DNA from 4 places in the Bradyrhizobium sp. WCU1 genome. Region 3 is predicted to be linked to each of the others. Evidence: predicted binding sites of a transcription regulator. Region 3 holds the regulator's gene; each other region holds the start of a gene.

Region 1 (2,202 bases), 3.5 Mb from region 3:
TCAACGGTTCGCTCGTGGCCGCCTCCTACACCGCGACCACCACCACCTCGAAGAAGTCAGAGACGATCCGGATGGTGCTGGCCAATGGCGGCATCAAGGAATCTTCGATCGAGCCGGAGCCGCCTGTCGATGCCGACCGCCTGCCGGTGTCGGACGCGCAGAAGAAGAACGTGTTCGATCCGATGACCGGCTCGTTCCTGCGTGCGCCCGGCAATGCCGAACTGATGAGCCCGGATGTCTGCCGCACCGGCGCCGGCGTGTTCGACGGCCGCATGCGTTACGACCTCAAGCTCGATTTCAAGCGGGTCGAGATCGTCAAGGCGGAGCGCGGCTATCACGGCCCGGCGCTGGTCTGCGCGCTCTATTTCGTGCCGGTCTCGGGCTACATCCCGGATCGCCCCGTGATCAAATACCTCGCCGCCCAGCGCAACATCGAGATCGCCTTCGTGCCGATCGCGGGCACCCGCCTGCTGGTGCCGTTCCGCATGACGATCCCGACTCCGCTCGGCCAGGCCATGCTGGAAGCGACCTCGTTCGTCACCACAGCCGCGCCGCCGCGCGTGGCGAAGACGCAGTAGCCTCTCTTCGCTTCCCCCCTTGTGGGAGAGGGTGCTTCGGAGGCGCTGCGCGAGCGCCACGGCCACGGCATGCAACAAACGTCATGGAATCCGGTTGACTCTTGCCCGGTTCTGATTCGACTCGGCCACCCCTGGAACTTAAGGAATTCAGTCCGCATATCCCCTGCTTGTGGAGCCCTCTCAAACTTGATCTAGTGCCGCCGCCGTCAGCCTACCCGAGATGTTGCGGTGAACGTTTCAGGCCTGGAATGGAGTCACCGATTCGGCCGCGATTCGTTCTAGACTCGTTCCGAAGCTTAAGAACGGCGCGGAAAGCGTCGCATTGTGAGACAGATTCGGCCTCAGATGGTGTCCATGACTGCTTTTCCGTCATTGCGAGCGAAGCGAAGCAATCCATGCTTCGGGTATGCGCGGATGGATGGATTGCTTCGTCGCTTCGCTCCTCGCAATGACGGCTGACAGACAGTCGGCTGCCGCAACAAGAAACACCTGCAAAATATGGCTTTCTCAACTTCGTTCGGAAATGACCGCGTGCCCGGTGCTGGTGTCACCGCGGTGCTGGGCCCGACCAACACCGGCAAGACGCATCTCGCCATCGAGCGCATGCTGGCGCATTCGTCGGGCCTCATCGGCCTCCCGCTGCGGCTGCTCGCGCGCGAGGTCTACAACAAGATCGTCGATCGCGCCGGTGTCGACAATGTCGCGCTGGTGACCGGCGAGGAGAAGATCAAGCCGAAGGCGCCGCGCTTCTGGGTCTCGACGGTCGAGGCGATGCCGCGCGATCTCGATGTATCCTTTCTCGCCGTCGACGAGATCCAGATCGCCGCCGATCTGGAGCGCGGGCACGTGTTCACCGACCGCATCCTCAACCGCCGCGGCCGCGACGAGACGCTGCTGCTGGGCGCTGCGACAATGCGTCCGATCATAGAGCGGCTGTTGCCGGGCGCCTCGATCATCACGCGGCCGAGGCTGTCGCAGCTCGAATTCGCCGGCGACCGCAAGATCACGCGGCAGCCGCGGCGCACGGCGATCGTCGCGTTCTCCGCCGATGAAGTCTACGCGATCGCCGAATTGATCCGCCGTCAGCATGGCGGCGCGGCTGTGGTGCTGGGCTCGCTGTCACCGCGCACGCGCAATGCGCAGGTCGCGATGTTCCAGAACGGTGATGTCGATTACCTCGTCGCCACCGACGCAGTCGGCATGGGGCTCAATCTCGACGTCGATCACGTCGCCTTCGCCTCCGACCGCAAGTATGACGGCTATCAATTCCGCCGGCTGACGCCGGCCGAATTCGCCCAGATCGCCGGCCGCGCCGGGCGCGCGACGCGCAACGGCACATTTGGTACGACGGGGCGTTGCGCGCCGTTCGAGCCCGAGCTCGTCAATGCGCTGCAGAACCACACCTTCGACAGCGTCAAGATGCTGCAGTGGCGCAACGCCAGGCTGGATTTCTCCTCGCTCGGCGCGCTCCAGGTGTCACTGGCGCAGGCGCCCAATCATGAGGCACTGACGCGAGCGCCGGTCGCCGAGGACCAGCGCGTGCTCGAACATGTCGCACGCGATGCCGAGGTGCGCGAATGGGCGCATGGGCCGAAGGCCGTGGAGCGGCTATGGGAGGCCTGCC
Region 2 (2,202 bases), 3.0 Mb from region 3:
GCTGCGTGCGCCCATCTACGGCCTCTGGGATACTGGATCGCCCAATCAAGTCGGGCGATGACACCGGCTATGAGGTGACATCAGCAACGATCACTCCCCCGCCTGCAGCTTGCGCGGGGCGGGGAACAGGTCGGTGGCCGCGGGCTTGACGAAGCGCGGCACTTCGATCGGGGTCTCGGACTTGCTGAAGTCGAGTTCCTCGATACGGCCGGCGCGCTTCTCGATCTTGTCGGCGGAGATCAGGATCTGCCTGACGTCCTCGTTCACCTGGCCGAAATGGGTCTGCAGCTTGAGCACGCGATCGCGCAGACGGCCGAGATCATCACCAAGGTGCATCACCTCGTTGCGGATCTGGTCGGCGGCGTCGCGGATGCGGGCATCCTTCAGGATCTGCTGCATCACCTGGATCGCCAGCATCAGCAGCGAGGGCGACACCAGCACCACGCGGGCGCGATAAGCCTTCTGGATCACGTCGTCGAAACCGTCATGGATTTCGGCATAGACCGATTCCGAGGGCACGAACATGAGCGCGGTGTCCTGGGTCTCGCCCGGAATCAGATATTTCTCGGCGATGTCGCTGACGTGCTTGAGTACGTCAGTGCGCAATCGCTGGCTGGCGAATTTGCGCTCCTCGTCGCTGCGCGCATCGTGCAGCGCGGTCATCGCTTCCAGCGGAAATTTCGCGTCGATGCAAAGCGGGCGCTGGTCGGGCAGGAACACGACGCAGTCCGGCCGCTTGCCCGATGTCAGCGTGTACTGGAACTCGAATGAGCCCTTCGGCATGCCGTCCTGGACGATCGCCTCCATCCGCGCCTGGCCGAACGCGCCGCGCGACTGCTTGTTGGCGAGCACGTCGCGCAGGGTCGTCACCTGGGTGGTGAGCTCGTTGAGGTTCTTGTGCGCATGGTCGATGATGCCGAGCCGCTCGTGCAGCACGCGCAACGAATCCATCGTGTTGCGGGTCGATTGTTCCATCGACTGGCCGACCCGGTGGGTTACCGAGTCGAGCCGCTCGTTGACCGCGCGGGCCATCTCGGCCTGCCGGCCGGCTAGCGCCTGCGCGAAGGCATCAACCTTGGCGTCGACCCGTCCGGAGGATTCGCTCTGCGCCCGCAGCATCTCGGCGAGCCGCTCCTCCAGCTCGTCGGCGCGAATGGCCTGGGCCATCGCGAGTTCCGCGCCGCGCCGGCTGCCGCGCGCGATCACCATTGCGATGGCGAACAGCAGGATCAGCGCCAGCACGCCAAGCCCGATCAACGCGTCGGAGACGCGGACCGGAAGGTCGCCGATCATGAGGAGAATCTCGTTCATGCCGGTCCTTGTAGCCGATTCGCGGTCGGACGCGAACGAAGAGGGAACGCTTATGGTTAATGCTTCCCTGATTTTCTTGGTTAATGCAGCGTGAAGAAACGTGGTTAAGGCTGCCTTAACAGGCTCCTCAGCGCATTGACCGCATCAGGCCCGCAGCTTAAATCGCCGCCATGGCTTTAAGAGAAATCATCATCCTGCCGGACAAGCAGTTGCGGCTGGTGTCGAAACCGATCGAGAAGGTGACGCCGGATATCCGCAAGCTCGCCGACGACATGCTCGAGACCATGTATGACGCGCCCGGCATCGGGCTGGCGGCGATCCAGGTCGCGCAGCCGCTGCGGCTGATCACCATGGATCTCGCCAAGCGCGACGAGAACGGCGAGACCTCGCCGCAGCCGCGGGTGTTCATCAATCCGGAGATCATCTCGCATTCGGAGGAGCTGTCGGTCTACGAAGAGGGCTGCCTGTCGATCCCCGAATATTACGAGGAGGTCGAGCGCCCGGCGCGGGTGCGCCTGCGCTTCACCGATCTCGACGGCAAGCTGCACGAGGAGGATGCCGAGGGGCTCTACGCCACCTGCATCCAGCACGAGATCGACCATCTCAACGGCGTGCTGTTCGTAGACTACCTGTCGAAGCTGAAGCGCGACCGCGTGTTCAAGAAATTCGAGAAGGCCGCCAAGCGCGCGGCGGAGTAGGCGCGCCCTCCGACGCCGGAAGAATCTGATCGCATGCCTCTCCGCCTGATTTTCATGGGCACGCCCGATTTCGCGGTGCCGACGCTGCTGGAGCTGGTGGCCCATGGCCATGAGGTCGTGGCCGTCTACACCCGCGCGCCGAAACCGGGCGGGCGGCGCGGCCTGCAGCTGCAGCCGACGCCGGTCGAGCAGG
Region 3 (2,202 bases):
GCCCGGTTCCGTGACGCGTCCAGCCTTTTGCCAAGTGACCTTATCGACCACCGCGCACGTCCTCCGTGCACGATGATGCGCCAACCCGTCCGCCGACGCAAATGCCGTCCGTCGACACAAATCGCCCTACGCGCCCCGGAACCCGACGTCCGGGGGCGCTCGAAATCGCTTAGGTCATCTGCCGCCGAATGGATCCTTCCGCGGCGACGATGCGTTCAACCCAAAAACAGCGACGCGAATGCGGAGGGCCGCCGCTCCACAACCTTCGGCTTCTGTTCGATCTGCGGATGCAATGCCGGCAATTGTAGCACACTGACGCGCTGTCCCTCGACAAGCTGAGTCACCAGCACGTGGCTGCCGTCGGGGAATTCGACCGCGTCGTGATGGCGATCCGGCACGTCGGGCTCGACTTCGTTGAACACGCCGACGCGGAAGTTCATCGTCTTGGTCCAGATCCAGCGGCTGTCGTAGCGAACGTTCTCGGCGAAAGCGAGCTCGGTGCCCGGCAGCATGCAGACCGCGACAGTGGGATCGTTCTCCGAAGCAAAGCCGCGGGTCGAGGTGCCGCGGAAAGTCGTCGTGATCAGCGTCTCTCCGACAATGGCGGGGCGCGATGCCACGGCGTGCAGACTGTAGTCACACATCGGATGGCTCCTCATTGAGGTAGCGACCCGTGCCTCTCCATGAGGCATAGGGCCTCTACCAGAGTGGACGATAGCGAACGAGTGTCTGCTCGTTTCTGGGCGATTGTACGACTGCTCCGCGAACGCGCCGATCACAAACACGCGACGCTGCGTGAGAGGTATCGGAGCGCATCAGCCAGCCTGCACGAGAAGCCGCGCGTGACGCTATCTTTCAAGGAACGGTCCGATGTGCCGCTCGTTCCTCGCCGCCGCAAGTATTTGCATTCAGTACTTGCGGTAGAGGCCGATCAGCTTGCCCTGGATGCGGACCCGGTTCGGCGGCAGGATGCGCACTTCATAGGCCGTGTTGGCCGGCTCCAGCGCGATCGACGCTCCGCGGCGGCGGAAGCGCTTCAGGGTGGCTTCCTCCTCGTCGATCAGCGCCACCACGATATCGCCGGTGTTGGCGACGTCGTTGCGCTGGATCAGCGCCATGTCGCCGTCGAGGATACCGGCATCGACCATCGAATCGCCGCGCACTTCCAGCGCATAGTGTTCGCCGGCGCCGAGCATGTCGGGCGGCACGCTGATGGTGTGGCTACGGGTCTGCAGCGCCTCGATCGGCGTACCGGCGGCGATCCGGCCCATCACGGGCACGGCGACCGGCCGGTTGCCGTCGTCCTCGGCGATCGGCGGCGTGCTGGTGCGCTTGCCGAGGGTGCCTTCGATCACGCTCGGGGTGAAGCCGCGGCGGCCATTGCCGCCGCCGGCCGACAGCTCGGGCAATTTGATGACTTCGATGGCGCGGGCGCGGTTGGGCAAGCGGCGGATGAAGCCGCGCTCCTCCAGCGCAGTGATCAGGCGGTGGATACCGGACTTCGAGCGCAGGTCGAGCGCATCCTTCATCTCGTCGAAGGAGGGCGGCACGCCGGCCTCTTTCAGACGTTCATTGATGAAACGCAGAAGTTCGTACTGTTTGCGCGTGAGCATCTCGAGTATTCCCCCGGTTGATAGCGTCGTTCGATTCCGAGACTCTTCAGTGGGGCCTGCACGCCGGGCCTGACCTCCGAAGCACGGTGCTCATTGCAAGCACTCCCTCGCGGCCTCCCGATTGTAGACACCAGTACTCGAAACAAATCATGAACGGACACTATATGTTCGATATGTGTTCCGCAACCACTTAATTTCAGGTGAACGTATCGGGCAACGCACAACGAGCGGGCCGCGAAAGCCCTCACTCGGGCAGCGTCAGGATCTCGCATTCACTGCCTTTGATGGCAGCAGGCGCAAACGGCGGACGCACGAGAAGTGCCCGCGCCGCAGCAAGATTCCCGAGCAGCGACGAGTCCTGCTGCATGACAGGCGTTGCGATCAGCGTGCCGTCATCGTTCTCCTCGAGACGTGCGCGCAGATAGTCCTCGCGCTGATCATTGGCGGCGAGGTCGCGGCCGAGCAGGGCGGTGGTGCGGACATGATGAATCGTTTTCCGGCCGCTCAGCGCCCGAATCAACGGCACCAGGAACAGGAAGGCGCAGACATAGGATGACACCGGATTGCCGGGCAGGCCGATCACCCGCAT
Region 4 (2,202 bases), 1.2 Mb from region 3:
CGCAAGCGGTGGCGCGGGCCTCGTGCATGATCAAGGCGATCGGCCGCGTCCGGCCGCTGTTGCAGTTTCCCGAATGGCTCGATCGGGAAGACGCGCTGCGCAAGTCGTTGGCCGAGCAGGTTCAAGCAAGAACGATGTCCCTGCTCGAGCGAAACGTCCAGATCCAGAAGCTTCATTCGCAGTTCCTCGACGAAGAGCGCAGCAGGTTATCAACTGCGCCGGCCGACGCGAGCAAGCCGCCGGCGGCGGTCACGCAATGGCGACAATTCAACCCGGAGGGGTGTGGCCGGCTCGGAGGCGACGCCGCGACCTGTTATTGAAAAGTGCGATTTTCGGCGATTGCCGGGTGGCACCCATCGGTCCGAGTCGATGATGATCGACAGCGAGGGTCAGAAAGCATGCAGTCAAGCGGCAACTCGCTTCAGGTGAGCAACGAGACGGGGCCAGGCGTGAATGCCAGGCGCAGCGATTACCTTCGGCCCTGGCTGCCGCTCCTGCTCGCTGCCACTGCCTATCGTCCGCCCGCGCGGCTTAGAGAAATTCCCGAAGCCTGGAGAGCTCGATCACATGCTCGGGCGATAGCACATCGGGCACGAGGGGAGGCTGCGACCTGGTCCGGATCTCGTAGAGGTGTCGGGTCTTCTCCGGTTTGCCCATGAAGTCCCGGATGCATTGGTCGAGCGTTCCGTTGACGATCATATAGGGCGCGCGATCCTCTCGCCTGGAATTGCCGAGAGAAGGCCATTTGTAGAGGTAGGCCGCGGCCTGGAAGTCCACCTGATGAGAGTGGTCGGTCATGACAGGATATCTACCCGAAAAAGCGCGTTCGTCAAAGCAAGCCCGGCCGTTGGGTGCGACGCGATGCGCGAGCCGTGCGTCGTCGCGCTTGGACGCCGCGCGATCTGCAGCAGGCAACTCCTTCGACATCGCGCGAGCCGAGACGTGTCGAAATGGAGCGTGCGCCGACACCCGCTGACGAAACGGCTTCGCTTGGGACGCGAGCGCCCGCGATAAATTCCGGCTTGATCGGGCTTTAAGTATGTTCTTGTTTTGTTCTTACAGCTGTCGTAGAGTCCAGGGACCGGCAATCTTGCTCGGGTCAGGGTTGACGGATCGAGATGGCAGAAGCGGCCACCATCCTTCACGCCGACCTGGACGCGTTTTACGCGTCGGTCGAGCAGCTGCTCGAACCGTCGCTGCAAGGCAAGCCGATCGCGGTCGGTGGCGGAGTTGTGCTTGCAGCATCCTATGAGGCCAAGGCTTTCGGGGTGCACGGCGGCATGTCGGGACGGGAAGCTCGCCGGCTCTGCCCGCAGCTCATTTTCGTCGGTGGCCACTTCAGCGATTACCAACGGCTGGGTGACGCGGCCATCAAGGTGATCGGCGACTTCACGCCGCTTGTCGAGCGCATCTCGATCGACGAGGCGTTTGCCGACGTTGCCGGCTGCACGCATCTGTTCGGAGCGCCCGCCGAAATAGCCGCGGCGATCCGGCGGCGCGTGCGCACCGAGCTCGGCCTTGCGATCTCGGTCGGCGTCGCCCGCACCAAGCACCTCGCGAAGATCGCCTCCCAGGTCGCCAAGCCCGATGGACTTGTCGTCGTTGATCCCGACGCCGAGCTCGGCTTCCTGCATGAATTGCCGGTCGAATTGATGTGGGGAGTAGGGCCCGTCACCAGGACGCGGCTGGACGCGATCGGCGTCGCGACGATCGGCCAGCTCGCCGAATTGTCGGAGCGGACGCTGACCCGGCTGCTGGGTCCTGCGGCGGGCGAGAAGCTGGCTGCGCTGGCCTGGAATCGCGATCCGCGACAACTCAAACCGCATCGGCGCGCACGCTCGGCAGGAGCACAATCGGCGCTTGGCCGCAAGCCCGCGAGCGAACACGTCATCCGGCCGACGCTGCTTCATCTCGCCGACCGCGTCGCCACGCGGCTGCGGGCAAAATCCCGGCCCGGACGAACCGTGACGGTGCGCGTGCGTTTCGCCGACCTGAAGTCGGTGACGCGCTCGATGACGCTCGATGCGCCGGTGTGCACGACAGTGATCCTGGCCCGGCTTGCAGAGAGGCTGGTGCGCACAGCGCTTGCCGATCACCCCGGCGAGAAGTTCATTTCGCTGCTGGCGATTTCGGTGTCGCATCTCGAGGAGCATTGGGACCTTGCGCTCGAGCTGCCGCTCGGATTGGCCGATGAAGCGCTGC

Evidence for each region. Region 3 encodes LexA, which represses DNA repair genes until DNA is damaged. Its sites were predicted from a motif close to TGTTCNNNNTGTGTTCNG; they were not measured.
Region 1: a site for LexA is predicted at 853-870, ahead of ACTUWL_RS13775 (helicase-related protein). Genes of this name have one in related genera too.
Region 2: a site for LexA is predicted at 1,343-1,360, ahead of ACTUWL_RS18715 (DNA recombination protein RmuC). Genes of this name have one in related genera too.
Region 4: a site for LexA is predicted at 1,041-1,058, ahead of dinB (DNA polymerase IV). Genes of this name have one in related genera too.

The regions. Positions count from the first base shown of each region.
Region 1 covers NZ_CM130280.1:2,971,777-2,973,978, reverse strand. Annotated here, with positions in the region: gene ACTUWL_RS13780 (DUF3108 domain-containing protein) at 1-578, shown strand, start outside; gene ACTUWL_RS13775 (helicase-related protein) at 1,077-2,202, shown strand, end outside.
Region 2 covers NZ_CM130280.1:4,033,415-4,035,616, forward strand. Annotated here, with positions in the region: gene ACTUWL_RS18710 (GIY-YIG nuclease family protein) at 1-15, opposite strand, end outside; gene ACTUWL_RS18715 (DNA recombination protein RmuC) at 91-1,311, opposite strand; gene def (peptide deformylase) at 1,482-2,009, shown strand; gene fmt (methionyl-tRNA formyltransferase) at 2,043-2,202, shown strand, end outside.
Region 3 covers NZ_CM130280.1:7,021,031-7,023,232, forward strand. Annotated here, with positions in the region: gene ACTUWL_RS32945 (hypothetical protein) at 1-51, opposite strand, end outside; gene ACTUWL_RS32950 (hypothetical protein) at 216-644, opposite strand; gene lexA (transcriptional repressor LexA) at 909-1,613, opposite strand; gene ACTUWL_RS32960 (molybdopterin molybdotransferase MoeA) at 1,858-2,202, opposite strand, start outside.
Region 4 covers NZ_CM130280.1:656,045-658,246, reverse strand. Annotated here, with positions in the region: gene ACTUWL_RS03120 (hypothetical protein) at 27-320, shown strand; gene ACTUWL_RS03115 (hypothetical protein) at 532-798, opposite strand; gene dinB (DNA polymerase IV) at 1,119-2,202, shown strand, end outside.